DNA from 4 places in the Cytobacillus sp. QJM3NY_8 genome. Region 3 is predicted to be linked to each of the others. Evidence: riboswitches for the same ligand, from Rfam matches in the RefSeq annotation. Region 3 holds a riboswitch; each other region holds the start of a gene.
What was found. A riboswitch is a leader RNA that binds a small molecule or an ion and turns the genes downstream of it on or off. The one in region 3 is predicted to bind S-adenosylmethionine.
Positions count from the first base shown of each region.

Region 1: linked by a shared signal. The riboswitch ahead of AC0VZ9_RS11390 (O-methyltransferase) and the one ahead of AC0VZ9_RS23850 (methionine ABC transporter ATP-binding protein) in region 3 are both predicted to bind S-adenosylmethionine.
Region 2: linked by a shared signal. The riboswitch ahead of AC0VZ9_RS08780 (2,3-diketo-5-methylthiopentyl-1-phosphate enolase) and the one ahead of AC0VZ9_RS23850 (methionine ABC transporter ATP-binding protein) in region 3 are both predicted to bind S-adenosylmethionine.
Region 4: linked by a shared signal. The riboswitch ahead of AC0VZ9_RS06530 (homoserine dehydrogenase) and the one ahead of AC0VZ9_RS23850 (methionine ABC transporter ATP-binding protein) in region 3 are both predicted to bind S-adenosylmethionine.

Region 1 is NZ_CM149681.1:2,173,904-2,181,351, forward strand. Features, by position in the region: gene AC0VZ9_RS11385 (coiled-coil domain-containing protein) at 1-3,609, shown strand, start outside; SAM riboswitch class I at 3,683-3,789, shown strand; gene AC0VZ9_RS11390 (O-methyltransferase) at 3,895-4,473, shown strand; gene AC0VZ9_RS11395 (PH domain-containing protein) at 4,498-4,881, shown strand; gene pdxR (MocR-like pyridoxine biosynthesis transcription factor PdxR) at 4,916-6,292, opposite strand; gene AC0VZ9_RS11405 (GNAT family N-acetyltransferase) at 6,385-6,957, shown strand; gene AC0VZ9_RS11410 (aminotransferase-like domain-containing protein) at 7,026-7,448, shown strand, end outside.
Region 2 is NZ_CM149681.1:1,666,718-1,674,165, forward strand. Features, by position in the region: gene AC0VZ9_RS08755 (PAS domain-containing sensor histidine kinase) at 157-1,992, shown strand; gene AC0VZ9_RS08760 (methylated-DNA--[protein]-cysteine S-methyltransferase) at 1,989-2,489, shown strand; gene AC0VZ9_RS08765 (DUF2087 domain-containing protein) at 2,614-3,195, shown strand; gene AC0VZ9_RS08770 (carbon-nitrogen family hydrolase) at 3,232-4,017, opposite strand; gene AC0VZ9_RS08775 (pyridoxal phosphate-dependent aminotransferase) at 4,161-5,333, shown strand; SAM riboswitch class I at 5,426-5,529, shown strand; gene AC0VZ9_RS08780 (2,3-diketo-5-methylthiopentyl-1-phosphate enolase) at 5,616-6,848, shown strand; gene AC0VZ9_RS08785 (2-hydroxy-3-keto-5-methylthiopentenyl-1-phosphate phosphatase) at 6,841-7,448, shown strand, end outside.
Region 3 is NZ_CM149681.1:4,642,010-4,649,457, forward strand. Features, by position in the region: gene sufD (Fe-S cluster assembly protein SufD) at 1-1,256, opposite strand, end outside; gene sufC (Fe-S cluster assembly ATPase SufC) at 1,274-2,059, opposite strand; gene AC0VZ9_RS23830 (YuzK family famiily protein) at 2,395-2,547, opposite strand; gene AC0VZ9_RS23835 (carboxymuconolactone decarboxylase family protein) at 2,838-3,209, opposite strand; gene AC0VZ9_RS23840 (MetQ/NlpA family ABC transporter substrate-binding protein) at 3,430-4,275, opposite strand; gene AC0VZ9_RS23845 (methionine ABC transporter permease) at 4,288-4,956, opposite strand; gene AC0VZ9_RS23850 (methionine ABC transporter ATP-binding protein) at 4,949-5,974, opposite strand; SAM riboswitch class I at 6,128-6,231, opposite strand; gene AC0VZ9_RS23855 (O-acetylhomoserine aminocarboxypropyltransferase/cysteine synthase family protein) at 6,371-7,448, opposite strand, start outside.
Region 4 is NZ_CM149681.1:1,222,411-1,229,858, reverse strand. Features, by position in the region: gene proC (pyrroline-5-carboxylate reductase) at 1-440, opposite strand, end outside; gene AC0VZ9_RS06545 (DNA-3-methyladenine glycosylase) at 573-1,178, shown strand; gene AC0VZ9_RS06540 (cation:proton antiporter) at 1,256-2,398, opposite strand; gene AC0VZ9_RS06535 (hypothetical protein) at 2,731-2,925, shown strand; gene AC0VZ9_RS06530 (homoserine dehydrogenase) at 3,330-4,544, opposite strand; SAM riboswitch class I at 4,657-4,758, opposite strand; gene AC0VZ9_RS06525 (NUDIX hydrolase) at 4,834-5,472, opposite strand; gene AC0VZ9_RS06520 (general stress protein) at 5,675-6,289, shown strand; gene yhbH (sporulation protein YhbH) at 6,348-7,448, opposite strand, start outside.

The DNA of each region.
Region 1 (7,448 bases), 2.5 Mb from region 3:
TTTGAAGAGAGTCTGGCAAAGGGCATCAAGCATAAAGAAATTGTTGAAGACAGCATTAAGGTCGGGAGACAGCTGCTTGGTGCTTTGGAGCATTTGAAGAAAACGGAAGAAGAAACACTCATTGAGCTGGAAAAGGAAATCGAAAAATTAACGGGCAAGCAAGTGGAACTGCGCTTTCAGAAAGATAACCTTGAGTATGCAAAAGCTCACCGGGAAGTGCTGGATTGGGAGAAGAAACTAGGGGAAGAACAGAAGAAGCATACGATCCTGCAGGAAACGGTGAAAGAAAAGCAGGAGCGAAAAGATGAGCTGGCTTTTCACCTTTTATTGAAAGAATGGCATGAAGGGGAACAGAGCATCCGCGCTCTTTCCCAGCAGATTGTGAAGCTTGAGCAAAACAGCGGCCTGGAGCAAGTGAATCAAAGAATGGATGAAATCAAAAAAGAAGCGGCACAGCATTGGGAAAAATCCGCCGCAGCTATTAGGGAAGCCGTTCAGCATTATTCCGGATATCAGAAGTTTTTAAAGAAGAAAACAAACGAACTGTCAAAGCAGGATAAACAAAAGACCCGGGAGATTGCCCAGCTTCGTACGGAAATTGATTTTCTTTATACTAAAATTCATGAATTTGAATCAAAAGAAGAACAACTTATCAAAGAATTCGGTGATCGCTTAACCTATGATTTACAGGGATTTATCGAAAATCTTAACAAGCAGATAGAAACCAAAAAAGAGGCTCTCGAAGATTTACAGGCAAAAGAGAAACAATCAAATGAAAAGCAAAATCAGCTAGCATCTGCGCATGGTACGCTTGCTCAATCCATTCAGTTTTCTGAAGAGAAGTGTAAAGAGTTAAAGATGAAAAGTGAAGAGATGCATCGAAAAGAAGCGAAGCTGTACGATAAGCTGCAAGTTGTGCTTGACGATGTCTCAGCGCAGTTCACGAATGCTCTTTTATCCAAATATGCCCAGCAGGTGGAAGAGCTCCTCGTTCAAAATCGTGAGCAAGGGGAAGAAATAAAGAAAGCGCTCTGGGAAACGCAGCTGGATTTTGCTTTGAATGATGAGCATTTCTGGATTGCGAATAATGATGTGAAGGAACTGAAGGAATGGATTGATGAGAAAACAGGGATAGATGTGTTCTACGGCTCACAATTTCTGCAATCTTTAAAACCGGATGAAATGGCTAGCCACATGCTCACTCATCCGCTCCTGCCCTACGGCTTAGTGGTCAGCAGGCCGCAATGGGAAAAAGTGAATAAACAGGTCCTTGCAGGAAGAATGTTTAAGAGCCCTGTCCCGATTTTTATGAGGGAAGAAATGGCGGGCGAAAATCAGCAAAATACGTTTGTGATGATCACCGGTACGGAGAAGGAACTTCTGACAAATAAAAATCAGTTCACGAACTGGAAAATTAAGATTGCCAAAGAAATAGAAGAAAAAAAAGATGCACTTCTAGAAATGGAACAAACAGAGAGTTCTCTCCGCCGCATTTTAAAAGAAATCGACCGTTTCCTTTCCAATGACCTTGCCGGTGATATTGAAAGAGCGCTGCTTCAGGAAAAAGAAGCCCTGCTTTCCAAGAAAAACGAATTACAGGCCATCATCGTTCAGGAGGAAAAAGAAAAAGAACGGCAGCTGGGACTTAGAGATCAGCTTGAAAAGACGAAGGAAAAGATTGAAAATCTATCTAAAGATGTGGAGTCTCTGGAAAGCTTTAATCGTGAAAAGTCGCTGCACCTTGAAAATAAACGGGTAAAGCAGGAAAAAGAGAAACAAAAGGAAGCTTTCGAAAGTGTACAGAAAGAGCTTGCAAACGAGCATCAGACCATCATTGATCTGCAGGAAAAGTGGAGCCAAACGTACTTGGAATGGAAGCTATCAGCTGAGCAAAATATTAAGGAGATTAGCTTCTTTATTGATGGTGCGGTTTTTCCAGCCGCTGAGAAAGCAGAAGCTTCTGAAGAGGTTCCGCGATTATCATCGCATATGCTGGAAGAAATCATTGGAAGCATTGAGGAGCTTAAACAGCTGCAAAAATCAAAAGAAGAACAAGCCAGTGAATTGCTGGCGATCCAGGCGACAAGAGAATCGGAGCAAAAACAGCAAAAGAAGCTGGAGAAAAAACTTCATGCTCTTAACGAAGAGTGGAAGGATGCGTCTGTACCGGATGAACCTATGAGTATTTTGGAAAAGATGGTTCAAACAGCTGCAAAGGAAACAAAGGCAGCAGAGAAAGAAGAGCGAGAGCAGGGAACAACTGTAACAGTTGCTGACACTTCTTTAAAGCATGCGAAGGCGCAGCGTGATAAGACTGTTAAAAAAGTGGCCAAGCATGATAAACAGCCTGAAGAATGGGAAGAACTTGATCTGGAAGTGAAGACGGTTGAGATTACAGACCAGACCAAACAGACGAATGCAGAAATTAAGAAAACGGAAGAGCGCAAAAAAGAGACGGAGCAAAACATTGCTGAGTTTGAAAACAATCAATTGCATCTATCCGTAATCCTTAAAGAGGAAGCAGCAGCTTTTACGGATGAAGATATTGAAAAAATAAAGAGCCAGGGAAAGCAAAGCATCATTTCCTGGAGTGAAAAACATCAGGGTATCCAGGATGAAGGCCAGGAGAAGCACGCAAAAATTGAACAATCCCTGCGCAATTTAAAACTCAATATTGAAGGCAAGGATTGGGAGATCCGCTTTAAGAATGAAGTCTTAACTACGCTTGATCATATGGATACGAGGCATTATGCACATATTCAAAGTGTTGTCCAAAACATGAAGCGCTTCTCACAGAGCGGCTTAGAGCAGCTGGAACGCGATAAAGAACGGGCAGAAAAGGCGCAAAACTTCTGGGCAAGCCGTGCGAGTATGAAGGTGATGAGTATTTCGGAAGCGATTCGCTCGATGATTGCGAAAATGAAGCTGAAGAATGAACGGGGGTCTTTCCCGCTCGTCCAGCTCAAAGAAGACATCTTGCCTAAAAAAGCGGAAGATATTGAACCTTTACTGAAACAGCATTTTGTTTCGGCCATTAACAAAATTACGAAACGATTCGAGATGATTGATGACCATAATCTGGAGCTGGATCAGGAAATCAAACAGCTCATCAGTGATGAGCAGATTTTATTTGTCTCCCTCAGGAATCGTTACCCGGAACTGCTGGTATATAATATGCGTACTGATAATGCCTTCATGTATGGAAAACCGCAGCGTGAGCATTATTCAACCTGGCAGACGATCAACCAGGGTTCAAAGACTAAATCGGATGGCAGCGGCGGCCAAAAGTTATCTGCCCGCATGGTCATGATGATGATGCTTCTTTCGGTTAAGAGTGAAACTGATCAAAGCTGGGTTCCGTTAGTCTGTGATAATCCGTTCGGACAAGCGGCTTCTGCCCATGTGCTTGACCCGATTTTCGCTGTAGCTGATAAGCTGAAGTTTCAATTCATCGTCGTTACTCCGCCTGAGTTGGTGAAAACAGAGATCAGCCAGAGGTTTGATGCGTACTATAAATTGGATTTCATCCGGGAAAAAGGGAAAGAGATTGTGTCGGATACGATTGTACCGGCATTTCGAATTTATCAGGGAGAGGAAGCAGTTCATTAGATTAAAAGAATTAAAGTATTGCCATCTTGCAAAAAATATGCAATACTTGGTTGAAAATAATATTTTATACAAATTCTTATCCAGAGAGGTGGAGGGACTGGCCCTGCGAAGCCTCAGCAACCCCTGATTATGTCAGGAAGGTGCTAATTCCAACAGAGTTGACGCTCTGGGAGATAAGAGGTCGTTTTTGATAATAAAGGCCTCTTATAAAGAGGCCTTTTTTTGATGTTCTTTTTAGGTTGAGCTCGGTTTAGATAATAACGAAGAAAGAGGAGGAAAAACAAAATGGAAAACAGTGTTATACAGGTACCGGAAGCATATTCGAGAATATTACAGGATTCTGATGTGCTGGGTTTCGGGCAATCATGTGATCGAAAAACAGGGTTTTTACTAAAGGGGCTGGCTGCCTCCAAACCAGGAGGAAGCTTTTTGGAGCTGGGCACAGGTACGGGGGCATCTGCTTCCTGGATCATAGATGGGATGGATGAAAGCAGTAAGCTAACGACCGTTGACATAGATTCGACAGTTCAATCCATCGCGAAAAAAAACCTCGGGTATGACAGCAGAATTACATTTTGCTGTGAGGACGGAGCAGCTTTTATTCAAAACCTGTCGGAAAGGTTCGATTTTATTTTTGCAGATACGTGGCCAGGGAAATTCGAGCTTCTGGACAAAACCCTGGATCATTTAAATATCGGCGGTTTTTATGTGATTCATGATGTGTTTCCGCAGCAGAAATTGCCTGAAGAATTTCGGATCAAAGCCACTAAACTCCTGAAAACACTGCAGAACAGACCTGACCTGGACATTACAGAATTGGATTGGTCTACTGGGCTGATACTGGCAGTGAAGACAGCGGTTTGATAGTTTATTAAGGGGGGACGTTCCATGAGTAGCGTTAAAAATCAGGTTAAACATGTATTGTATGAAGGTGAAACCATTATTGAATGTCTAAGCTGTTCATTAGTGGCTCATTTCTGTTTAGCACCGCATCCAGGCTTCTTTGCGGCAACAAACAAAAGACTGCTGTTTTATGGAATTCCTGCATCAGGAACAACCAAGGATTTAGTTGAAGAATTTGCGTATATCAATATAACTTCCATTGAAGAAAAAAGGGGAATCACCGGCAGGCATATTCATATGTACTATAACCAGGACTTGTATAAATTTCAGCAAATCCAGGGGATGAATATGTTTGATTTTATGGCAGCGGTTAAGGAAAAGATGTGTATGTTTGCTGCTTCGGCAAAAGAGCGTTATCCCGTAGGATAAACGCCCTTTTAAATTGTGGAATTTATAGCTTAGCTTAGTTGCTCAGACAACTTTTCCATGATTTAGCGATTAACTGGACTCCTCTCTCAATCTCGTCCATCGAGGGTGCGCCATATCCAATCATCACATGATGGTTTGGCTTGTGCAGCTGATACATAGGCGAAACAGCATCGATTTCAACACCTGCCGACTTTGCCAGTTCAATTGCTTTCGCTTCATTCAATCCTTCGGGTAATTTCACGATGATATGCAAGCCCGCTGTATCTCCAATGATGTCAAAGTGGTCTCCTAAGTGTTTTGACAGGCTTTCTATTAAACAGCTCCGCTTGGATCGATATAACGTTCTCATTTTTGCTATATGAGATGTATAAAGTCCTTCTTCCATAAATTTTGCAGCAGCCTGCTGATCGATTCTTGAAACATTCGTTTTTTGGTAAGCATTAAATTTTTCAAAGTCTTGCTGCAGAGATACTGGCATAATCAGATAGCTGATCCGAAGTGATGGCAGCAATGTTTTTGAAAAGGTGCCAAAGTACAGTACCCGCCCGGTTGAATCCAAATGGGACAATGCCGGGATTGGTGCCCCTTTGTAGCGGAATTCAGAATCATAGTCATCCTCGATAATATAAGCGTCCTGTTTGATTGCCCAATTTAACAGCTCAATCCTTCTGGCAATAGACATAATTGTACCGGTAGGGTATTGATGAGCAGGTGTCGTATACAATAATTTTATTGGCTCTTCAGCATCAGGCACACAGCATCCATCCTCATCCACAGAAATCGGATAACAAGGCAGCTGTAATTGATCAAAAACAGATCTTGCCCGAATAAAACCTGGATCTTCAATCCCGATGGCTTTCCGCTTAAAAAACAAACAGACATTTAACAGCTGCGGCTGAAATCCGCTGAATAGATACACTTGTTCCGGCTGACAGGCTAGCCCTCTAGCTTGCTGAAGGTATTGTGCAATTTGAACACGCAAAGAATATTCACCCTGCCACGGGCCATTGCTGGCATTGGATTCCTTAAGCTCTTTTCGATAAAGTCTATTCCATTGTTTGTAAGGAAAGGCAGAGGCATCAATCTGCCCATTTTTAAAATTAATGAGAAACTCTTGCTGATCTCTTTTCTCCAAGTCCATTGTATTAATCTGACTATAATGCATTTCATCCTGAATTTCAGAAACAAAATAGCCTTTGCGTTCTGCTGAATAACAGTACCCTTCACTCTGCAATTGTTCGTAAGCCATCTGAACAGTTATGATGCTTACGTTTAATTGTTCAGCCAGCCTCCGCTTTGCAGGAAGTCTTGCATGAGCTGACAATTTTTTATCTAAAATCGCCAGCCGAATTTGTTCATAGATTTCTTTATACTTTATTCCATTTTCCGAAAGCAGAATTTGAAGCTCCATCAAATCATTCCCTGGTATTATATTAAAAATCATTTTTGGTTATTTTTATCATACCAGAAATCGGTTTTAATTGATTCAAGGAGAGTGAAAGCATGCGAAAATTAGAAAACAATGTTGTGCAGTTAATTCCTATGGAACTTGATCATGTTGAAGGAATTTGTGAAGCAGCTCAGGATAAACGAATATGGGACCATATGTCTGTTGATTTAACTGAGAAAGGCCGGGTCATTCATTATGTCAAAGATGCCATACAAAGACGGGAGCAAGGCACCGATTTTGCTTTTGTCATTATCCATAAAAATACAGGGAAGATCATTGGCGCTACCTGGTTTCTCGATATTTCAGCCCAGCATAAACATCTTGAAATCGGCTCCACTTGGATGAACCCTATTTATTGGCGCACGAATCTCAATACAAACTGTAAATATTTGTTATTGAAATACTGTTTTGAAGAACTGTCACTTAATCGCGTCCAAATCAAAACCGGACATGAAAACATCCGATCACAGAAAGCGATAGAACGAATCGGTGCGGTAAAAGAAGGCATTCTTCGAAATCATATGATAAGAAAAGAAGGGACTATTCGTCATACTGTCCTGTATAGTGTCATAAAGGAAGATTGGGCAAAAGTAAAAAAACTTTTCCAGGAGCACTTGCTTATATAGTTTTTGTGGAGCATCTCAGGCAAGAAGTTTATAATGAATAATAAAACTGCTGGAAGGGTGTGGATACAATGAGTGCTGGTTCTTTTTTTCCTGATAATATCAAAGGGGCGCTTCAGAATACTCCCCCTGGGGAGTGGATTCCGGAGATTCCAGATAAGTGTATACGCCTGCATTGCGGCTATCCAGCTCCTGCCCTTATACCTGATGAAGAGGTAAAGGCAGCTGTTAACAGTTTATTAGAGGAAGAACATGATTTGCCGCTCCATTATATAGGAAGTCCCAAAATAATAAAACTCAAGGAACAGGTTTTAAAGAGGTTGAAAGAGCGGGGGGTATCTGTTACGGAAAAAGAGCTTTTGATCACTTCAGGTGCCTGTCAGGCGATCGATTTGATTGCCCGCATTCTCCTGGATGAGGAGTCAATCGTGGCAATAGAATCACCTACTTATATGGAGGCTTTAGAAATTTTCCAAAATTACACCAAACATATA
Region 2 (7,448 bases), 2.3 Mb from region 3:
ATACTCTCTACACAGGGTATGCCTTGTCCTTTCCCTAGACATTTGAGATGAAAAATTAATAAGACAGTTTTCTCGGAGATTTAAAGGTTTTAGTCAGATATTGTAGAAATATTTAATTAATTGCATATCCCAATAGGAGGAAATAGAGTGGTCATTATGAATCAAGAAATCAGGAGACTCTATGCCAGGATTGAGACTTTGGAAAAGGAAAATAATATTTTGGCCAATAATCATTCACTTAAATATAATATATTCTCACGCTCAAATGATGGAATTTTAATTTTTGATAGCCAGGAGAGAATTGTTGATGTCAATCCATCATTTGCTGAAAGTATAAAGACTGATAAACAAGACCTGATCGGCAGGAGACTGTCTGATATCGTGCCGAAAAATAGACATTTCAAGCTTGAAAAGCAAAGGGAATTATTAAAGAAGAAGGAAAGTGTCAGGGGCATTCTGCCAATATATAACGGCAGAACGATAATAGAGTTTGATTTTACTACCAGCATCCTTAATGAGGACGGTCTTTATATGTGTATATTAAGAGATGTAACGAGTAAGCGGCTCCTCGAACGAAAAGTGAAAAAGAATGAAGAGCTGTATGCTGACCTATTTATTGAAGCCCTGGATGGAATCATTTTTTGGCGTGGAAATGGTGAGATCATTGATGCGAATGAAGCTGCTTGCCGAATTTTTGAATGTACTCATGATGAGCTTCTCAATAAAAAGATCAAAGATTTTGTATATGAAAAATCGGAAAGATACAAAAGCATTGTTAAAGAGATGTTCGTTAAGGGAAGCATACGGGATGAGCTAGTTTTTCTTATGCCAAATGGCCAGTTCAAATCTTTGGAGTTTACAGTGAAATTGAACTCCGTTGAAGGCTACCATATGACAATCTTTAGAAATGTCAGTGAGCGTCACGCTATGGAAAAAAGCTTGAGGGAAAGCGAACAAAAATTTCGCATGATATTTGAAGGTGCCCTTGAAGGGATTCTGCTCTGGAACAATCAGTTTGAAATAGTCGATATTAATCAATCAGGTCAGAGAATGCTCCAGATGACAAAAAAGGAGCTTATTGGTGTTTCGCTGCATAGTATTTTAAATGACTGCAATATAACCGATGATGAATTAAAGGAGCAGATAAAAAACATACACTCTGCGGGGCAATCAGACGGTAACCTTTCCATTACTCTGAAATCAGGCAGAAAGAAATTTTTTGAGTTTTCCAACAAGCTGAATATTTTTTCTAATATCAGTATGACAACATTTAAAGACATTACTGAGAAGCTGGAAATGGAAGAACAGCTTCGGAAATCAGACACTTTGCATGTGATTGGAGAATTGGCAGCAGGGATTGCCCACGAGATAAGAAACCCCATGACAGCACTTAAAGGCTTTATACAGCTGCTTGAGGACAGTGTGAAGGAAGATCATACTATGTATTTCAATGTGATTACCACTGAGCTTAGCAGGATTGATTCAATTATTAATGAATTTCTTATACTTGCTAAGCCTCAAGCTGTCAAATTTGTGGAAAAAGACATATCTCAAATCATGAAGGAAACAGTCGATCTCCTTAGTGCTCAGGCTGTGCTCCATAATGTTCAATTCAGGACTTATTATGAAAAGAATTTGCCCAATGTTTTCTGTGAATCCAATCAAATGAAAAAGGTCTTTATCAATATTATAAAAAATGCCATTGAAGTCATGCCTAAAGGTGGATATATTACTGTATCCATTCAGAAAGGGTTTGACCATAAAGTTCACATATCCATTAGGGACGAAGGGACAGGAATTCCTGCGCATAAAATAAAAAAGCTTGGTGAACCTTTTTATACTACAAAGGAAAGAGGCACTGGACTTGGCTTAATGGTTACATATAAAATTATTGAAGAACACAAGGGAACAATTGAAGTGGAAAGCAAATTGGGGGAAGGAACTGTATTCCACATCCATTTGCCCTATTCTTTAAAGGCGGGAATGAAATGAAAGGCAGAGTTTATTCTAAAACATACACACCGGCAGGAGACATTTACATTGTCATTGAGAATGGAATCCTTTCGGCTTTATACATTGGGGAAGAAGATTTTCTCGAAGGGGAAGACGTTTTATCATTGAAATTGGATCCCTCCGACTCTTTAATTAAAAGGTGTACAAATCAGCTTGAGGAATACTTTGAAGGGCATAGGAAAGAGTTTGACATCCCCATAGAACCTCATGGCACTGAATTTCAAAAGGCAGTCTGGAAAGAGCTGTGCCTAATCCCATTTGGAGAGACAAGAAGTTATCAGGACATTGCTTTTAAAATAGGGAGAGAAAAAGCAGTGCGTGCCATTGGTCAGGCAAACAAGGCCAATCGCCTTCCGATCATTATTCCATGCCATCGCGTGATTGGAAAAAATAAATCGTTAACGGGTTATGCAGGAAACAGGACTGAAATTAAAGAAGTACTGCTAGCACTCGAAGGGTCTAATTATATAAAATAGCTCAATCTTAACAATCACCTCTTAGGTGATTTTTTTATGGGGGTATTATATATATGGTTGACTGAATGAGTGGGATTCGATTATCATCTAATTAGATATCGATCGAAATGAGGGCGCTGAAAATATGCAATTAAATCGTTTAGTAGCTTTTTATAAGACAATGGGAGACCCAACCAGAATCAGGATTGTTTTTCTCCTTGCCAAAGGTCCTTTGCATGGACAGGCGATAGCGGGGAAGCTTGGTTTAACTCCGCCAACCATTACTCATCATTTAAATAAACTGAGGGAAATAAACCTTGTTTATCAGAGAAGAGATAAAAATACTGTTTATTTTTATTTAAATGAATCCGTACTGAAACATCAATCAGGTGTTCTTGCAAAATTGGCAGATAAAGAGGAGGTTAAGAAAATGGAAGAACAAAATATAGAAAGCCAGAAGGTTATTGAAAATTTCTTTACCAAAGATGGAAAGCTGAAGAATATTCCTGCACAGAGGAAGAAGAGACTCATGGTTTTTGAGCATCTAATCAAAGGATTGAAAATGGGGAAAAAATATGAAGAAAAAGAGCTTAACGAATATATTCAACAGTATCATGAAGACTATGCTACGATACGCAGAGAATTTATTATAAATCATTATATGTACAGGGAAAATGGCATTTATGAATTAAACCCTCCGGAAATGTGGGCGAAAATAGAAGGGTAAAGCAAGGCAGGGCCCCAGTTAGGGCCCTGCATGCCTTCAATAGTAATAATCCGGTTTGCGATCGGTAAAAATCGGAATCATGCTGCGGACTTCTTTCACTTTATCCAGGTCTATCTCAGCATATAGGATTTCTTCCGTTTCAGAACCTTCTGCAAGCACTACTCCCCAAGGATCTATAATCATCGAATGGCCAGCAAAGACATTGTCAGGATCAGACCCGGAGCGGTTGCATGCAATTACATAGCACTGGTTTTCAATGGCACGCGCAATCAAAAGTGCCCGCCAATGTGCCAGCCGGGCCAATGGCCATTCAGCTACTACAAATAAAGCTTCAGCACCTTCCGCTGTATGGGTCCGCACCCACTCAGGAAAACGGATATCATAACAAATCATCCCTGCAAACTTCCTATTTTCCAGTGAAAAAACTCCCTTGGCTGTCCCGCCGTTCAGATAGAGATGTTCATTCATCAGCTTGAACAAGTGCAGCTTGCTGTATTCATGTATAAGGTCACCTTGGTTATCTACAATCAGCAGAGTGTTGTAAATGCCTTCGGGTGTTTTCTTTGCAACAGATCCGCCAATCATATGAACCCGATTGCTCTGTGCGGCCTTTTTCAAAAAGACTAGCGATGATTCTGCATCCTGGTCTGCAATTTCACCCAATCTGGTCAAGTCATAACCAGTCGTCCAAAGTTCCGGCAGCACAATAACATCCGGTTTATCCCTAAGCGCCTTTTTAATCATGATTTCGGCTGCTTTAAAATTATCCTCAGGTTTTCCAAATGCAATATCCATTTGCAAACAGGCAATCTTTAATTTCATAAAACTCCCCCGCAATCATCATATCCTTATGGTAAAATTAGTCCGATAGATGGAAATTTTCAAAATTTTACTTTACATCTTACCATTTACGTTATATCATTTGTGACTATATTTTCAATCTTTTTTTTAAGCAGGTGAACAATTTGGTAAATTATCCGCAATCAGATCTTTTGAAAAGTCTGCCTAAACAGTTTTTTGCATCTTTGACAGCCAAAGTGGGGAGAAAACTCCAACAAGGGCATGATGTCATCAATCTTGGACAGGGCAATCCTGACATGCCTACACCAGAGCATATTGTCAAGAGTCTTCAAAGTGCAGCCGATAATCCGCAAAACCATAAATATTCCCCTTTCCAGGGCTTCCCGTATTTAAAAAAGGCAGCTGCTGACTTTTATAAAAGGGAATTTAATGTTGAATTGGATCCTGAAACCGAAATAGCCATCCTTTTTGGTGGTAAAGCCGGACTGGTTGAAATCCCTCAATGCCTTTTAAACCCTGGGGACAGCGTATTGGTTCCGGACCCGGGATATCCTGATTATTGGTCAGGTGTTGCACTTGCCAAAGCAAAAATGGTGACAATGTCTCTAAGAGAAGAAAATAACTTCCTGCCAGTATACAGTGAATTGTCAGCAGACCAGCTTAATGCAGCAAAACTGATGTTCCTTAATTATCCAAATAATCCCACTGGAGCAGTGGCAAACAAGGACTTTTTTCAAGAAACAGTTGATTTGAGCAGAAGCCATGGTATTTGCATCGTCCATGATTTTGCATATGGAGGAATTGGCTTTGACGGCATAAAGCCTGAAAGCTTTCTTCAGGCAGAAGGGGCAAAAGAGGTCGGAATTGAAATTTATACACTTTCAAAAACATTTAATATGGCAGGCTGGAGAGTTGGATTTGCAGCTGGAAATGCAAGTGTCATCGCAGCACTGAACCTTATGCAGGATCATCTATACGTCAGCTTGTTTGGTGCTGTTCAGGAAGCTGCAGCAGCTGCTCTGTCAGGACCACAGGATTGTGTTAAAGAATTGAATTCCATATACGAATCCAGACGTAATACATTCATCTCTGGCCTCAGGGAAATCGGCTGGAATGTTCAAGCTCCTAAAGGCTCTTTTTTTGCATGGCTCAAGGTCCCTGAACAATTTACATCGGAAGAGTTTGCTGACTATCTCTTGGATAAAGCGCATATTGCGGTTGCACCAGGCATCGGATTTGGTGATTTTGGAGAAGGGTATGTGAGAGCGGGTTTACTGACATCTGAGGAGAGACTTAAAGAAGCAGTGGGCAGAATAAAAAAATTAAATTTATTTTAAATTTTTCTCATAATTCAATTGACAAAAATATTAAGCACTGTCATAATTCTAATTAAATTTTAATTCTAAATTAACTGAATACTCGTTTCGTTTTCTTATCAAGAGCAGGCGGAGGGACTAGCCCTATGAAGCCCGGCAACCGACTTATACATGAGCACGGTGCTAAATCTTGCAGCTTATAGCTGAAAGATAAGAAGATGTTAGATTGCTATCCTAACCTCTTCTTATTTGAAGAGGTTTTTTATTGTTTTCATTCTTTGATTTTTGAAAGGAAGAATATACATGAGTGAAATTATTGCAACGTATCTGGTTCATGATGAAAAACATAACCCGGAGAAAAAGGCCGAGGAGATCGCTTTAGGCTTAACGGTCGGGTCATGGACCCATTTGCCGGAACTAGAAAAACAGCAGCTGGAAAAGCATAAAGGCAGGGTCGTTTCTGTTGAAGACTATACTAAAGATGAAGAAAAAAAGGAAACAGCCGCAGTCATTAAGATTGCCTATCCAACTGTTAATTTCAGTCCTGATTTACCGGCAATATTAACAACAGTCTTTGGAAAACTATCATTGGATGGAAAGATTAAATTGTTAGATTTACAGTTTTCCAATGAACTTAAAAGCTTTTTTCCTGGGCCACGATTCGGGATTGACGGACTGAGGGAAAAACTGAATGTATATGATAGACCCCTTCTGATGAGCATCTTCAAAGGGGTGCTGGGCAAAGACATGGATTTTTTAACTTCGCAGCTGAGGGAACAGGCCCTTGGCGGCATCGACCTTGTAAAAGATGATGAAATTCTATTTGAAAACCGCCTTACACCTTTTGAAGCCCGGATAACCGAAGGCAAAGAAGTGCTAAGGCAGGTTTATGAGGAAACAGGCCACCGTACCCTATATGCTGTGAATTTAACAGGCAGGTCTTTTGATTTAAAAGATAAGGCAAGGAAAGCATCCAGACTTGGTGCAGATCTTCTTCTCTTCAACGTATTCTCGTATGGGCTCGATGTTTTGCAGTCATTAAGAGAAGATGATGAGATAGGGCTGCCTATCATGGCACATCCTGCAGTTAGTGGAGCTCTTTCTGCTTCAAGTGTTTATGGGATTTCCTATCCTTTGCTTTTAGGCAAACTCCTCAGGTATGCAGGCGCAGACTTGTCTCTATTCCCTTCACCTTATGGATCGGTTGCCCTTGAAAAAACTCTGGCCTTATCAATTGGGGATACCCTGACTAGGAATGATTTCTGCAAAAGAACCTTTCCGGTTCCATCAGCCGGCATCCATCCGGGTCTTGTACCTTTGCTTTTCGAAGACTTCGGAATAGACAGTGTAATTAATGCCGGAGGTGGCGTACATGGGCATCCGGATGGGGCAAGAGGAGGCGGTTTGGCATTCCGCCAGGCGATAGATTTAATTTTAAATGGGGCTTCTTTAACAGATGCTCCATCAAACTTCCCTGAATTAAAAAAAGCGATTGATCTGTGGGGGTACAAAGAGGTGGCTGTAAAGAATGGCTAAAGTGGCGGTATTTTGTGATTTTGATGGAACTATTACCGAAAACGATAACATCATTCATATCATGAAGCACTTTGCTCCTTCTCAATGGGAGGGGTTAAAAAATCAAGTTCTGGGACAGGAAATTACCATTCAAGAAGGAGTAGGAAAGATGTTTTCCCTTCTGCCAAGCAGTCTGAAAGATGCTATCACCGATTTCATCTTAGAAAATGCAAGAGTAAGAGAGGGATTTCAGCCATTTATCGATTATCTGGAAAAAGAAAAAATACCGCTTTATATAGTCAGCGGAGGAATAGATTTTTTTGTGGCTCCTGTACTGGATAAGTATGGACCCTTTGAAGAGGTGTTCTGCAATAGTTCTGATTTTAGCGGCGATACAATTAATATCTTATGGCCCCATAGCTGCGATGAAAAATGCAATAAGAATTGCGGCTGCTGCAAGCCTTCTATTATGAGGAAACTGGTGGATGAGAACACCTTTAAAGTGGTGATCGGAGATTCAGTAACCGATCTGGAGGCTGCCAAACAGGCAGACTTTGTCATTGCCAGAGATCTGCTCCTGGAGAAAAGCAAAGAGATGAACCTAAATCATTCTGCCTTTGA
Region 3 (7,448 bases):
GGAAGAGCATTCACAACTGGCGCTAAGAAGCCGTGAATAACAAGACGCTCTGCCTCTTTTTGCGAGATACCGCGGCTCATTAGATAGTAAAGCTGCAATGGATCCACACGGCCAACTGAAGCTGCGTGTCCTGCTGTTACATCATCTTCATCAATTAATAGGATAGGGTTTGCATCGCCGCGCGCTTTTTCGCTTAGCATAAGTACGCGTGATTCCTGCTCAGCATTTGACTTAGAAGCTCCATGCTCAATTTTGCCGATTCCATTAAAGATGGATGATGCAGAGTCTTTCATAACACCATGCTTTAAGATGTATCCTTCAGAATTCTTTCCGAAATGAACAACCTTCGTTGTAAAGTTTTGAGTCTGTTCCCCGCGACCTACAACAACTGTTTTTGTGTCTCCGAAAGACCCGTCTCCAATAAGGTTGGTTGTGTTTTCAGATACTGTATTGCCATCATTCATGAGGCCAAGAGCCCATTCAATGCGGGCATCACGTCCTGCAACACCACGGCGGTTCACATAAGCTGTTGTTCCTTTAGCAAGTGTGTCAACAGCACCATACTGAACTCTTGCATTTGCATTGGCAATTACTTCTGTAACTATATTGAATATGCCGCTTGCTTCCTCAACTGTAGAAACATAGTTTTCTACATACGTCACAGAGCTGTTATCATCAGCTGCAACCAATACGTGGTTGAATAAGTTGGCTTCTTTATCATCATGAATATATACAGCCTGAATAGGCGCCGAAACTTCCACGTTTTTCGGAATATATAAGAACGCTCCGCCGTTAAAAAGTGCCGCGTGCAATGCAGTTAAACGGTGTTCATCCGTTTTGACGCCGTCCTTCATAAAATACTTCTGAAGCAGGTCGCCATGTTCTCTTGCCGCCGTAAAGATATCTGTGAAAATAACACCTTTTTCCTGCAACTCTTTAGAAACAGCCAAATAGGTTGGTCTATTATTACGCTGAATGTATAGGTTCTGATCGCCGGCTTCAGTGTCAATCAGATTTCTGACATCCTCAGGAAGGTCGTTTAATGAAGAAAAATCTTCGCTTCCAACGATGTGCTTTTCAAACTGTGTAAAGTTCCATTTATCTATCTTGGTTTTATCAGGCTTTGGCATTGGCAGGTTTTCCGCGTTTGCAAGCGCATTTAGACGGAGTTCTGTCAGCCATGCCGGCTCGCCCATATCTTTTGAAAAGGAACTAACATATTCCTTATCAAATGGTAATTTTATTTCCGTTGTCATAGTGATCCCCCTAACGCTTACGCTTCTTGCCCAACTGTTTCGTCTTCAATGCCCAGTTCTTTTTTAATCCAGTCATACCCTTCAGCTTCTAAGCGCTGTGCAAGCTCTGGACCGCCAGATTTTACAACGCGTCCCTGCATCATCACGTGAACATGGTCAGGAGTGATGTAGTTTAGAAGGCGCTGGTAGTGTGTGATGATTAAGCAGCCAAACTCTTCGCCGCGCATTTCATTGATTCCTTTAGAAACAACCTTCAATGCATCGATATCCAAACCGGAATCAATTTCGTCAAGGATCGCAATTTTAGGCTCAATCATCATTAATTGAAGAATTTCATTGCGCTTCTTTTCACCGCCTGAGAAGCCTTCATTTAAATAACGCTGAGCCATATCAAGATCCATTTCAAGAAATTCCATCTTGCTGTCCATTTTGCGGATGAATTTCATAAGAGAAATTTCATTGCCTTCCTCAAGGCGGCTGTTAATTGCAGAACGTAAAAAATCGGCATTTGTTACACCGCTGATTTCACTTGGATATTGCATTGCAAGGAATAGGCCCGCTCGTGCGCGTTCGTCAACTTCCATTTCAAGAACATCTTCACCATCTAATGTGATGCTTCCCTGTGTAACTTCATATTTAGGATGGCCCATGATTGCAGAAGATAGAGTTGATTTACCTGTACCGTTCGGCCCCATAATGGCGTGAATTTCTCCGCCTTTGATTTCAAGGTTTACACCTTTTAATATTTCTTTTCCCTCAATAGCAACATGAAGGTCTTTAATTGTAAGTACTGATCCTGCCATAATATATACCTCCGTCAATAAAAGAAGATTTGTAAATCGGCCTGCAGCCGCAAATCTCTATTCTCATTTTATTCTCATTACAATCTTATAACAAATCAAATGTCATAGCAACTCTTTAAGACCATTAACAAACTTTTCAAACAAAAATGTTTAGAAAGCCTGTAAATATAGATTTTATCATATTAACTTAATGGCATCAAAGTGAAAATAACCGGGAACCTGGCATGTCCTATCTATTTTTTCCCGGGACTGTAATTTCATGTATTGCAAAAAAGAAAACCAGTGCATAATTGGCACTGGTTTCTATTTTCTTCATTATTATATATACCATTAACCTAGGAATGAATTTTTCTTTCAAGATCTGCAACTAAGCGCTGACTTTGAAGATAATCTTCTTCGCGTTTTTTTTCAACTTCCATTCGAATATCATGTTTCCGGCTGTACACTTCATATCCAACTCCATGGGCAGCTTGCATAGCTTTTTCCATTTCACTCGTGTAGTTCAGCTGTAACTGACTGATAATGAATCAATCCTTTCGGTTTTTATGCTTTCGCATTTAGTTTTACATCTAAAATCTTAACACTCACCATATACCCCGCACAAAGCGGAAAAAACCTGATTTTTTTAGCAAAATAAGGAACGAGAACCCATGAGGCGCTTTCATAATGCGCATTCTTAAAATACTGGCCATATCCTCTGGATTAATGGTTGTTTCAATAATTTTCTGAAATTATCATGGAAATAATAAAACTCCTGCTATTGAGCAGGAGCTGATTATTAATGATTTTGCTGATTTAATTCTGTCATAGCCTCCTGGACAAGCGTAACCGCCTGGCTCATTGCGGCACCGCCGCCAAAAGCTGCAGTAACTCCTACTGCCTCTAGAATTTCTTCTTCTGACGCACCTTGATCGATGCATCCTTTCGTATGATAAATAATGCAATATTCATCCTGAGAATATAAGCTGATTCCAAGTGCAATCAGCTGCTTCTCCTTTTGGGATAAAACCCCTTCCTTAAAACAGGCTTCTGTAAAAGCATTATAATGCTGTGCTAAATCAGGCATTTTTTCAGTGAAAACACCCAATCCAACTTTATAGTCATGAAGGGCTGCTTCTATCGAGTTTGAAGGTTCATGATAATGTTCCATTCGGCTCCACTCCATTTCGAAATAGTTTCAAGGTTAGTATGTTTGATTACTATTCAATCTATACGGGAAGCAGGCCTGAGATATGGCAATTAAAGCGGAAGCGCCCTGCCCACTCCCGACCTTCGAGGAGGCAGGCGCTAGAACTGGACTGTTATCGACGTTCAAAAATTATACCTATACTATAAAAAAACAGGCGCATAGACGCCTGCCTTTTTAACTCTTACTCAGATACCGGTACAACGGCACCTTCATATTTTTCAAGAATGAAATCCTGAATTTCTTTAGAACGAAGGACTTCTACAAGAGCTTTAATTCCTTCTTTTTCTTCATCGCCTGAGCGGACAGCAATTACATTTACGTATGGGGAATCTTTGTCTTCAATTGCAATTGAATCCTTAAGAGGATTCAAACCGGCATCAATTGCATAATTGGAGTTGATCAGGACTGCATCCCCTTCTTCATTATTGTAGATTTGAGGAAGAAGTGAAGCTTCATATTCAGTATCAAACTTTAACTTTTTAGGATTGTCTTTAATATCTTCCAGAGTTGCTTCGGTTTTTTCTACATCTTCATTTAAAGTAATAAGTCCCTCTGCTTCAAGCATGGAAAGTATACGGCCATGGTCTGCTACTGAGTTGCTCATGATGATTGATGCACCCTCAGGAAGTTCGTCAAGGCTCTTATATTTTTGAGAATATACTCCGATTGGCTCGATATGAATTCCGCCTGCATTTGTAAAATCATATCCATGTTCAGCTTTCTGTGACTCAAGGTAAGGAATGTGCTGGAAATAGTTTGCATCCAGCTCCTTAGACTCAAGAGCCTGGTTTGGCAATACATAATCCTGGAATGGTACAACATCAAGTTCAAAGCCTTTTTCTTCAAGTAATGGCTTTGCCTCTTCAAGGATTTCAGCGTGTGGGACGTTGGAAGCCCCTACTGTAATTTTAGTGCTTTCTTTACTTTCTCCGCCTTCACCGGCATTGCCGTCTTCTTCTGACGTTCCGCAAGCTGCAAGAACAAGTGCTACTGCAAGTGCAAGAGCAATTGATAACCATTTTTTCATATGAATCTCTCCTTAACGTTTGTCTAATTTAGTTGTTATGATATCTCCAATAAACTGGATGATAAATACGATGATTAGAATAATGACAGTCGCCATAAGCGTCACATCACTGCGGCTCCTCTGGAATCCTTCCAGGTAAGCAAGGTTTCCAAGTCCGCCAGCACCGATGACACCGGCCATGGCCGTGTAGCCAACAAGCGCGATGGCTGTAACGGTAATTCCCGAAACAAGGGCGGGCATTGATTCCGGAAGCAGAACCTTCCAGATAATCGTGCTTGTTTTTGCCCCCATAGACTTGGCCGCTTCAATTACACCTTTATCTATTTCCCTCAAGCCTATTTCCACCATACGGGCATAAAACGGGGCGGCACCAATAATTAATGCAGGCAGTGCTGCATCTTCCCCGATCATTGTTCCAAGAAGAAACTTGGTAAATGGAATCAATAACACGATCAGAATAATAAACGGAATTGAGCGGAATATATTGACGAAAGCGGAAATAACTTTATTAATTGCTGCGTTTTCCCAAATGTTACCCTTGGAAGTCAGGAAGAGCAGCAATCCCAGAATTGCACCTAAAATAAAAGTTGCGAGAACAGAAATAGCTGTCATATATAGGGTTTCCATTGTAGCTTCCCACATGGAATCCCATTTCACATTTGGAAACCATTCGTTAAGCATTGGAAATCACCTCCACGCCAACCTGCTGAGAATGAATAAATTCGATGGCTTTTGCAACTTCCTCTGCTTCTCCATCAACATGGATGAATAAAGTACCGTAAGAACCATTCTGTGTCTGGGAAATCTTTCCTTGAAGGATATTTACGGTTACCTGGAAATTACGGATCAGGTTTGTAATCAACGGCTGTTCAGCTGATTCGCCGACAAACCCTAATTGCACTACTTTTCCTTTTGGATACAAATCGACCAGATGATCAATCGTTTCCTTAGTTTCTTCAGGCTCTGTCACCTGCTGTACAAACCGCTTTGTAATCACAGCTTTTGGATTCCTAAATACATCCAATACAGGCCCGATTTCAACAATTCGGCCGCCTTCCATGACTGCAACCCGATGGCAGATTTTACGGATAACGTGCATTTCATGAGTAATTAGGACAATCGTTAAGCCCAGACGCTCATTGATGTCAACAAGCAGCTCCAAAATGGAATCTGTAGTCTGCGGATCAAGTGCAGATGTCGCCTCATCACAAAGCAGTACTTTTGGATTGTTGGCAAGGGCTCTAGCAATTCCAACCCTTTGTTTTTGACCGCCGCTGAGCTGGGAAGGATAGGCATCTTCTCTTCCTTCAAGGCCAACGAGTTTAATGAGCTCGTCTACCCTTTTCAGCCTTTCCTGCCGGGAAACACCAGCAATTTCAAGCGGAAAAGCGATATTCTCTCTTACCGTTCTCGACCATAATAGGTTGAAATGCTGGAAGATCATGCTTATTTCCTGACGCGCTTTTCTTAGCTTGCTTCCCTTTATCTTTGAAACCTCATTTCCTGCAACTGTCACACTGCCATGGGTAGGAAGCTCCAGCCCATTCAGCATGCGGATCAAGGTACTTTTACCTGCACCGCTATATCCGATAACTCCGAAGATTTCTCCTTCCTTTACTTCCAGGTTTACATTGTCAACAGCTTTTACCTGGCCTTTTTTTGAAGAGAAAATCTTCTGTACATCTTTTATAGAAATCAACGTGAATTGTCACCTCTTTAATCGAAAGATACAGATTATAATTATTAGACTGCTTATATTCCCCTATTTTTTACTCCTTATAGGCTTTCATGCGCTAAAAGCAAAAATGCCTTTCTGCACATGAGCAGAAAGGCATTAAAAATTAAGTCCTTTCTCTCATCTGTCAAAGCTATGCTTTGAGTGAATTGGCACCATTTCAAATAATTGACGGTTGCCGGGCTTCATAGGGCACTTCCCTCCACCTCTCTTGATAAGAGCGTAACGATTTATATTCAATTAATATTTTAATAAATTAAGCAGTTTATTAATTACGTTTGCTATCGTATCATAGCCATCAAAAAGGTGTCAACGAAGAAATTTTAAACTTTCGGAAAAAAATGAATGGTAAATTTTCCTTTATGCTTTTGCAGAAAGTGATGTAATGCCTGCAGCTGCTTCGATCGCCTGTTCCAGATCTTCAATCAAATCTTCCGCATTCTCGATTCCGATAGAAATTCGAATTAGATCCTCCGGCACTCCCGCAGCTTTTAAACCTTCTTCATCCAGCTGCTGGTGAGTTGTACTTGCAGGGTGGATAATCAGGCTCTTTGCATCCCCGACATTTGCCACATGTGCCCAAAGCTTCAGGCTGTTTATTAGCTTGGCACCTGCTTCTCTTCCGCCAGCAATTCCAAACACAGCCACAGCTCCTGCTCCTTTCGGCAAGTACTTATCCGCCAATTTTTTATCCGGATGGCTTTCATTTCCAGGATACAGGACCCAATTAACAGCTGGATGCGCCTCTAGATACTCCACTACTTTTTTCGTATTGGCAACATGCTCTTTCATCCGTACATGCAAAGTTTCAAGCCCCAATGTGAATTGAAATGCACTTTGCGCACTCATAGCAGGCCCTAAGTCTCTTAAAAGCTGTACGCGTGCTTTGATAATATAAGCCGCCTCGCCAATTGCTTCGCTATAGACAATATCATGGTAGCTGGGATCTGGCTCTGTAAAGCCCGGGAACTTATGGGAATTCCAGTCAAATTTTCCTCCGTCTACAATAATTCCTCCCATTGTTGTTCCATTGCCGAGCAGCCATTTAGTCGCAGAGTGTATAACAATGTCAGCCCCATGTTCGATCGGCCTGCATAGATAAGGTGTAGCAAAAGTGTTATCGACAATCAGCGGCACACCATTCTCGTGTGCAATTGCTGCTACCTTTTCAATATCCAGGATTTTTAAGCTTGGGTTCCCTATCGTTTCGGCAAAGATGGCCTTTGTTTTATCTGTAATCGCGTTACGGAAATTTTCCGGCTCTTTTGGATCAACCAGTTTCACTTTAATTCCATACTTGGGAAGTGTGACTGCAAACAAATTATAAGTACCGCCATATAAATTGGACGCAGCAATAATTTCATCCCCTGCTTCAGCTATGTTTAAAATGGCAAGCGTAATGGCAGATTGTCCGCTTGCAAGAGCCAGGGCACCAACT
Region 4 (7,448 bases), 1.9 Mb from region 3:
ACTTCCTCCATATCATCTGGAGATACTGATTCATTAGCTGAAAGGACGCTCATTCCTTCTCCTACTAATGATGGCGTATTAGGCATGATTCGAATTGCTCTAACTTTCCGGCCAAATGACTGTTCCAGAAAGGTTAGACTAATGCCGGCCGCAATGGTTATAATGATGGCATCGGAACGGACGCTATCTTTAATCTCATCAATAACTTCCCCATGTGCATCAGGCTCAATAGCCAAAAACACTATATCCGCTTCTTCCGCTGCTCCAATATTGGAAAGGCGTGTTTGTATATTCCACCTGCTTTTTACATCGTCAAGCGTCTTCTCCGTTCTTGCTGAAGCAATAATCTGGCTTGGATTTACCAGATTGGATTTGAGTATTCCTCCAATTATGGCCTGAGCCATTTTTCCACATCCGATAAAACCGATATTTTTATTCATCAATGCCCACATCCTGTATAGTATTTCCCTTTGCTATTATACTGCAGGTATGGTTATGAAAAAATAGCAGAGGGTAAAAACATAAGACACGATGCTGCAACACTAATAACATACTGTTTGGAGAGATTGATCTTGAAAGATATAAAACCATATGCCCCACTGCCAGAAGACTTCTTTCAGCAGCCGACACTACTATTGGCGGAAGCACTGCTGGGCTGCTTATTGATCAAAGAAACGGAAGAGGGCATCGCCTCAGGCTATATCGTTGAGACAGAAGCATATATGGGCCCGGAAGACAGGGCAGCTCACAGCTTTGGGAACAGGAGAACAAAGCGGACCGAAATCATGTTCAATGAACCCGGATTTGTCTACACGTATGTGATGCATACCCATTGTTTGGTTAATGTTGTGAGCGGCCCAAAGGAAAAGCCTGAAGCTGTATTGATCAGGGGAATTGAACCTGTAGACGGCCTTGATTTAATGAAGAAAAGACGAAAAATGGATGATCTTAAGAACCTAACTAATGGACCTGGTAAATTAACCAAAGCTCTCAATATTACAATAGATGATTATGGGCGGCGTTTTACAAGCCCTCCTCTTATGATTGCTAAAGGAATTCCTCCCGGGAAAGTCACACGCGGAAAACGAATCGGAATTGATAATTCCGGTGATGCGCGGAATTATCCCTGGAGATTTTGGATTGCTGAAAATCCTTATGTTTCACGGAACAGGAAGTAAGAGGAAGGAAGAAATTAATAAACAGCAAACCGGAAAAACTCTTCAAAAGAAGAGATTTTCCGGAAATTTTTATGCTATTAACCGGAATTCTTCTGCACCCGTGAATGGATCCAGGATGATAACTGAAACAGCAGCATGCCGACCAAAGCTGCAATCAGGATATAAGCCCCTGCAAATACTTTAAGGCCTCCTGTGGCCAATCCGGCAATAATTACAGAGAATTCTCCCCTTGATGATAATGATAATCCCGCCTTTAGAGCTTCCTGTTTCGATAGGCCATACCATTGCCCTCCAAAATATCCTGCAGCAAGCTTGTGAATGATGGACCAGGTAACAATAATAACCAGAAGACCCAGAGAAGGAATTTCTTCATTAAACTCAAGCGAAAGCCCGAAATTCAAGAAGAAAAATGGGAGAAACAGATTCCTGACGGGAAGTACAACTTCCTCTGTTTTTTCTTTCACCTCCGTTCCGGCAAGTATGATGCCGGCAAGAAATGCGCCAATAACCTCTGATAGCCCCAGAAATACTGCAAATCCTCCATAGGTAATCGCAACTCCAAGAACAAGAATCAAAAAGGAATCTTCATGAGCAACTTTCTTCATCCAATGCTGGGCTTTATGAAGAACTATTCTGCTCATCCAAACTGCAGCGCCAGCAAGGAGAGATACCTTCAGAAAAATAAACAGAAAGTCTGGAGCGGAGAAACTATTTCCACCGCTCAGCCCAATCAGAACGGTCACAAGAATCGGGGCAGCGAGGTCTTCAAAAATCAGAAGAGATAGAATATATTCAGAGTCTTTATCTTCAAGGCGATTCTTTGATTCCAGCAGCTTAACAGTAATTGAAGAACTGGTTGCATATACGATTCCGCCTATCAATAAAGAGACAAACATATTTTGACCTGCTGCATAGGCAATTCCCGCAGTCACTCCCACTCCCAAAAAAACATCCAATAGCCCGGATTTCCAGACCTTCCTTCCGTTATTCCTTAATTCTCGCACAGAGAATTTTGTGCCAAGCAGAAAGAATAGCAGAATTAAGCCAATTTCACCTGCAGCTTCAATTACTTTCGCCTCTTTGTAAAATCCAAAAATACCGATGCCTGCTCCTAAAATAATATAAATAACGATATCGGGAATTCTTAAGATTTTAATCCCGATTATTGCAGTTATATAAAGGGCAATAAAAATGAGCCCAATTGCAAGAGGCATATTCATATTCCGTTATTCATCCTTTTCTGAAACCGTATTTTTACGGACTATTAATACCCTCTTTGTCTAAATTTCACTCCTGTCAATTAGATCCAAAATCGGATAGCACAAATTGTGTCATTCCCTCCAAGGATTGTTTTTTCGGCTGTATTTAATTTCGGAAATGAATACTTAATTATTTATATAAAGAAAATTCGACAGGTACCTGGCACCAATAAAATTTGTCGATAAAAAAACGAGCTATATTACTGGACTTTTTTTATTAAAGCGTTTATTTTACTATAAAAAGGCAATATTCTATGTATAAGTTCAATAAAACCGAATGGGATGGTGTTACGATGGCAGACAAAAAAAATGTTAAAACTCCCAACAAAGATCTAAATATTGGTGCTAATGTTTCATTAAACGGCCTGGTAACAGCTGTTTTTGATAATATGGTCCATGTCCAGATTGGCGCTAAGATTGTAACGGTCCATGTAAAAGACCTTTATTCTGGGTTAAATAATCCTTTGTTAAAAAACCAGCAGGCATAAAGTGAAACTTCAATCAGCGGGGGCTTTATACCCCACTGATTATAAGTTGAGGCCCACAGGACAAGGAAGGCTTCGTCTGCATGAGCATCGTACGACCAAATGCGACAGCTTTTGGGCGGAAGTATGTTACAAAGACATTGCCATAGGACAAGGAAAGCTACGGCAGCGATACATCGCACGACCGAAAGCGCAGCTTTTGGGAGGACGTGGCGTTTTTAATCTTTGTTCTGCGGTCGGGCCTTTATGGGCAGTGGACTCCCACTTATCCTCTTTCGATTCCTCTGAGTCTTGAAGAAGGAGGCTTACTGCCCGTTAGACTGCGATAACATCCACCATCTCTAAACATACTTCAGGAGGGGCAGCTCATAAGCTTGCCCCTCCTGTTTTTTCATTATGTTTTCAGGTTATACCGTCTGTACCTGTTTATTTTCCTTTACAGCCGGAGCATAGTCTCCAAGCACCTGATAAGCCTTAAAATCTGATGTATCTAATAATGACACAGCTTCCAATGATGCCTTAAAGATGAAGACATCTTTTGACACTTTACTGATTATTTCACATCCCTCAGGCAATCCTGCATTAGCATCACCCCAAATAATCCAAACTGGCTCGTCAAGAACAGTCCCTTCCGACTTGCCTTCCTCAAAGACTGAAGGAATATCGGTTCTGCCTACATGAATCAAATCTTCAATAATTGCGCTGGCTGTCGGAAACATGCCGGCTCCAGGACCCTGCAGGCTGATATTCCCGACTATATCCGCATCAATTGAAACTGCATTTTGCACTCCTTCTACTCTGTACAAGGGATGTGCCTCCGCTGTCAGGACCGGTTTTACAGTACAGCGGATATCATCTTTTTCCCTCTCAATCGATGCTACATGTTTAAATTTCAGTCCCAGGGAGTCAGCCATACGGATTTGTTCAATTGTAATGTCAGTAATGCCTTCTCTAACAGATGTTTCCTGCGCCGGTGCTTTCCCGAACACCAGCTCACTCAGAACAACCGCTTTGAAAAAAGCGTCATATCCCTCGATATCGTTTTTGGGATCGGCTTCTGCATATCCTTTTTCCTGAGCTATTTTCAGTGCTTCTTCAAATGATAAGTTCTCTTCGCGCATACTTGTCAAAATGAAATTGGACGTGCCATTTAATATACCTTCGATCCGTTCAATCTTGTTCGCATTCAGCAGCTGCTTGATAGTCTGAATTATTGGGATTCCGCCTCCGACTGTTGCTTCAAATCCTAATGATACATTATGTTCTTTTGCGAGCCTCGCAAGCTCACTTCCATGGAATGCAAACATCTCCTTATTTGCAGTAATGACATGGCATCCTCTCAATATTGCCTGGCGCAAATACGTATAGCCTGGCTCCCTGTCAACAATGGCATCAATTACGACATCAAGCTTGGGAAGCTCAATAATTTCTTGAAAATCATCAGTTAAAAGCACCTCATCATCAGGCACAGAATGCTTACTTACATTTTTGACAAGTATTGCTGAGACCTTCACTTCTTTCCCGAATATCGCCTGAAGCCTTCCCTGATGTTTGCTGATCGTTTCATACACTCCTTTTCCAACTGTTCCAAACCCCAATAGCCCAATAGTTAACGCTGACATTTCTCATTCCCCCTGGTTAATATTTAAAGAGCAGATACCTATAAAAACAAAAAACCCCTTCCGTCTATTACAGACAAGAAGGGGTTTGAATTTACATTCCGTTCATTCCGCCTTCTTATCTTCGGAAAATGTATTCCTCTGAATTTGGCACCGTGCATAAATGCTGGTTGCCGAGGCTTCATAGGGTCAGTCCCTCCGCCTCTCTTGATAAGAAGTTTCTAAGTATTCAATTTATATGAATCATAAACATTTATAAGGACTTCGTCAACCTTTTTTGAAATTTTTTTCTTCAACCGCTTTCATTTTCCTCGAAATCTTCAATAATGATTTCAAGAAAATGCTTAAGAATTCTGGCAGTGAGCCCCCAAATAACCTTATCCTCAAAAAAGTAAAATACTTCTTCTACTTTCCTTGTCTGCCAATTGTAATTTTCACCTCCGGCAATCAAGTCAAAAGGAAAATTTTCTTCGGGCTCTACTTTAAAATTCACGTGATACGTTTCCGGCTTTACTTTTTTTAGAAAGGAAAGAGGCACGGTAAAAACTTCTTCTACTTCGTCAGGGTTTGGCACGATCTGGTCAGGATTATGGATAATGCCTGCATAAGGGTAAATAATTTGTCCGAAGGAAATCATGTAATCCAGCGGGGACACATCTGTGATGCTGTCTTCGCTTACGCCGAGTTCCTCTGAGGTCTCACGGATGGCCGTATGCTCCTCATCCCTGTCTTCCGGATCTATTCTTCCGCCGGGGAAACAGACCTCCCCAGGCTGCCTTCTCATTGTAAGTGAACGCACCTCAAAAAGGACATGTGTTTCCTTATTTATCTCTACAAGCGGAAGCAAAATAGCGAATTTCGAAAATCGCTCACTCCCTAAAATGACTGGGGTCCTGTTACTTAACCTTTTAGCCAGTTTTTCAATCTCCATATACCCCACCTCCAGCAGCAATTCCAATTTATTGGCTACATCTTTATCATACTGTATTTACTGTGTTTTATTAATTCATACGGCTTGTACCATGTAATGATACAGGACAGTCTAACTGTCCGCCCTTCAAAAGAAAAAGAAAGTTTCTCCTCCTGCAAATCAGGGGAAATAGAAAATATAATATGACATGAGGAGTGAAAATATGAAGAAAAATATATTAATAGGCGGGTATGCTACACAGGAAGAGCTACGAGAAGCTATTGAAGGGGCAGAGTCAAACGGGTATCAGAAAGACAACCTGGTGATTGTTTCAAAAGATGGAGCGAATCTTGAAAGCTTTGCAGACAATCATGGAGTGAACTTGCGAATAGTCGGATCCCAGGAGCTCGGCAATCAGCGCTTTCTTGATTCAGTGAAAGCCCTTTTTATGGGAGAAGATCCAGCCACAAGTTCAGGAATGGATCCTGATAAAAAAGATGGTATACGGTTTGATGAACATGACCTGGATAAATACGCAAGCATGGTGTTTGATGGAAAATATGTCTTAATCGCGGATTACTACGGAAACTATCCCACTACCCAGAAAGGCAATCAGAGGGTCAGTGCTGAAAACTCAGAAGGGTACCTCGAAAGCGCTTCAGCACGGGAAGTTGTCCATGAAACAGATATCAAAACACTGGCAGATAAATCCGGTAGCTCATGTGCTGCCGATAATCAGGAATTCACTCGTGTTCATGTTTCACCAAAGTCTGAAGTTGTGAAAACCAGTGCTGAATTAAACTGGGATAATCGGCTTACAAAGGAAAGGCACAAATAGCAAAGGGCCCCCCGTGTGGGGTCTTTTTTCCCGAATAAAAAAGAGAGGTTCCCCTCTCTTAAGCATACTTCTTCTTATCTTCCTCCTGTTTGAAGAAACTCTTCATCGCATGGAATACATCTGCTTTTTGCTTAAGGATATAATAGCGGAAATCCTCATTTTTAATATTTTTATAGGCTGACATCAAGGTCGAGTGGCGGTTATACTGGTTGACCTCACCGTACCCGAACATATTGGACACCTTCATAAGTTCTTCCACCAGCTTAACACAGCGGGCATTGTCAGAGGTCAGGTTATCACCGTCTGAGAAGTGGAAAGGGTAAATGTTATATTTGCGCGGGTCGTATTTGACATCAATCAGTTCAAGCGCTTTACGGTAGGCAGATGAACAAATGGTTCCCCCGCTTTCTCCTTTTGAGAAGAAGTCCTCTTCTGAGACCACCTTTGCTTCAGTATGATGGGCAATAAATTCTATCTCGACTGTCTCATATTTGGTCCTCAGGAACCGGGTCATCCAGAAGAAAAAGCTTCTGGCCATATACTTTTCCCAAATCCCCATCGATCCGCTCGTATCCATCATTGCAAGCACGACAGCCTTTGAATCAGGCTTTACAATTTCATTCCAGGTCTTGAACTTCAAATCTTCCTTATAAATTGGGTGGAAAGCTGCCTTTCCATTCATTGCATTCCGCTTGAATGCCGACATCATGGTCCGTTTCTTATCAATATTGCCCATTAATCCAGTCTTTCTGATATCATTAAATTCAATGTCCTCTACCAGATTTTCATCCTGCTCTTTTCTTTTTAAATTAGGCAATTCCAATTGTTTAAATAAAGCTTCTTCAATTTCCATCAATGATACTTCTGCTTCAAAATAATCCTCGCCTGCCTGGTCGCCTGCCCCTTGCCCTTTTCCGGGTCCTTTCTGGCTGCCGGATCCGTCACGTGCCACTACATCTCCAATCTGGCTATCTCCATCGCCTTGGCCGACATGTTTGTTTTTATCATAGTTATAACGGATTTTGTATTCATCCAAAGAGCGAATTGGAATCTTCACTACTTCCCGCCCATTCGACATTACAATGTTTTCTTCCGTTATTAAATCAGGCAAATTGTTGCGGATTGCTTCCTGGACTTTATCCTGATGACGCTGCTGGTC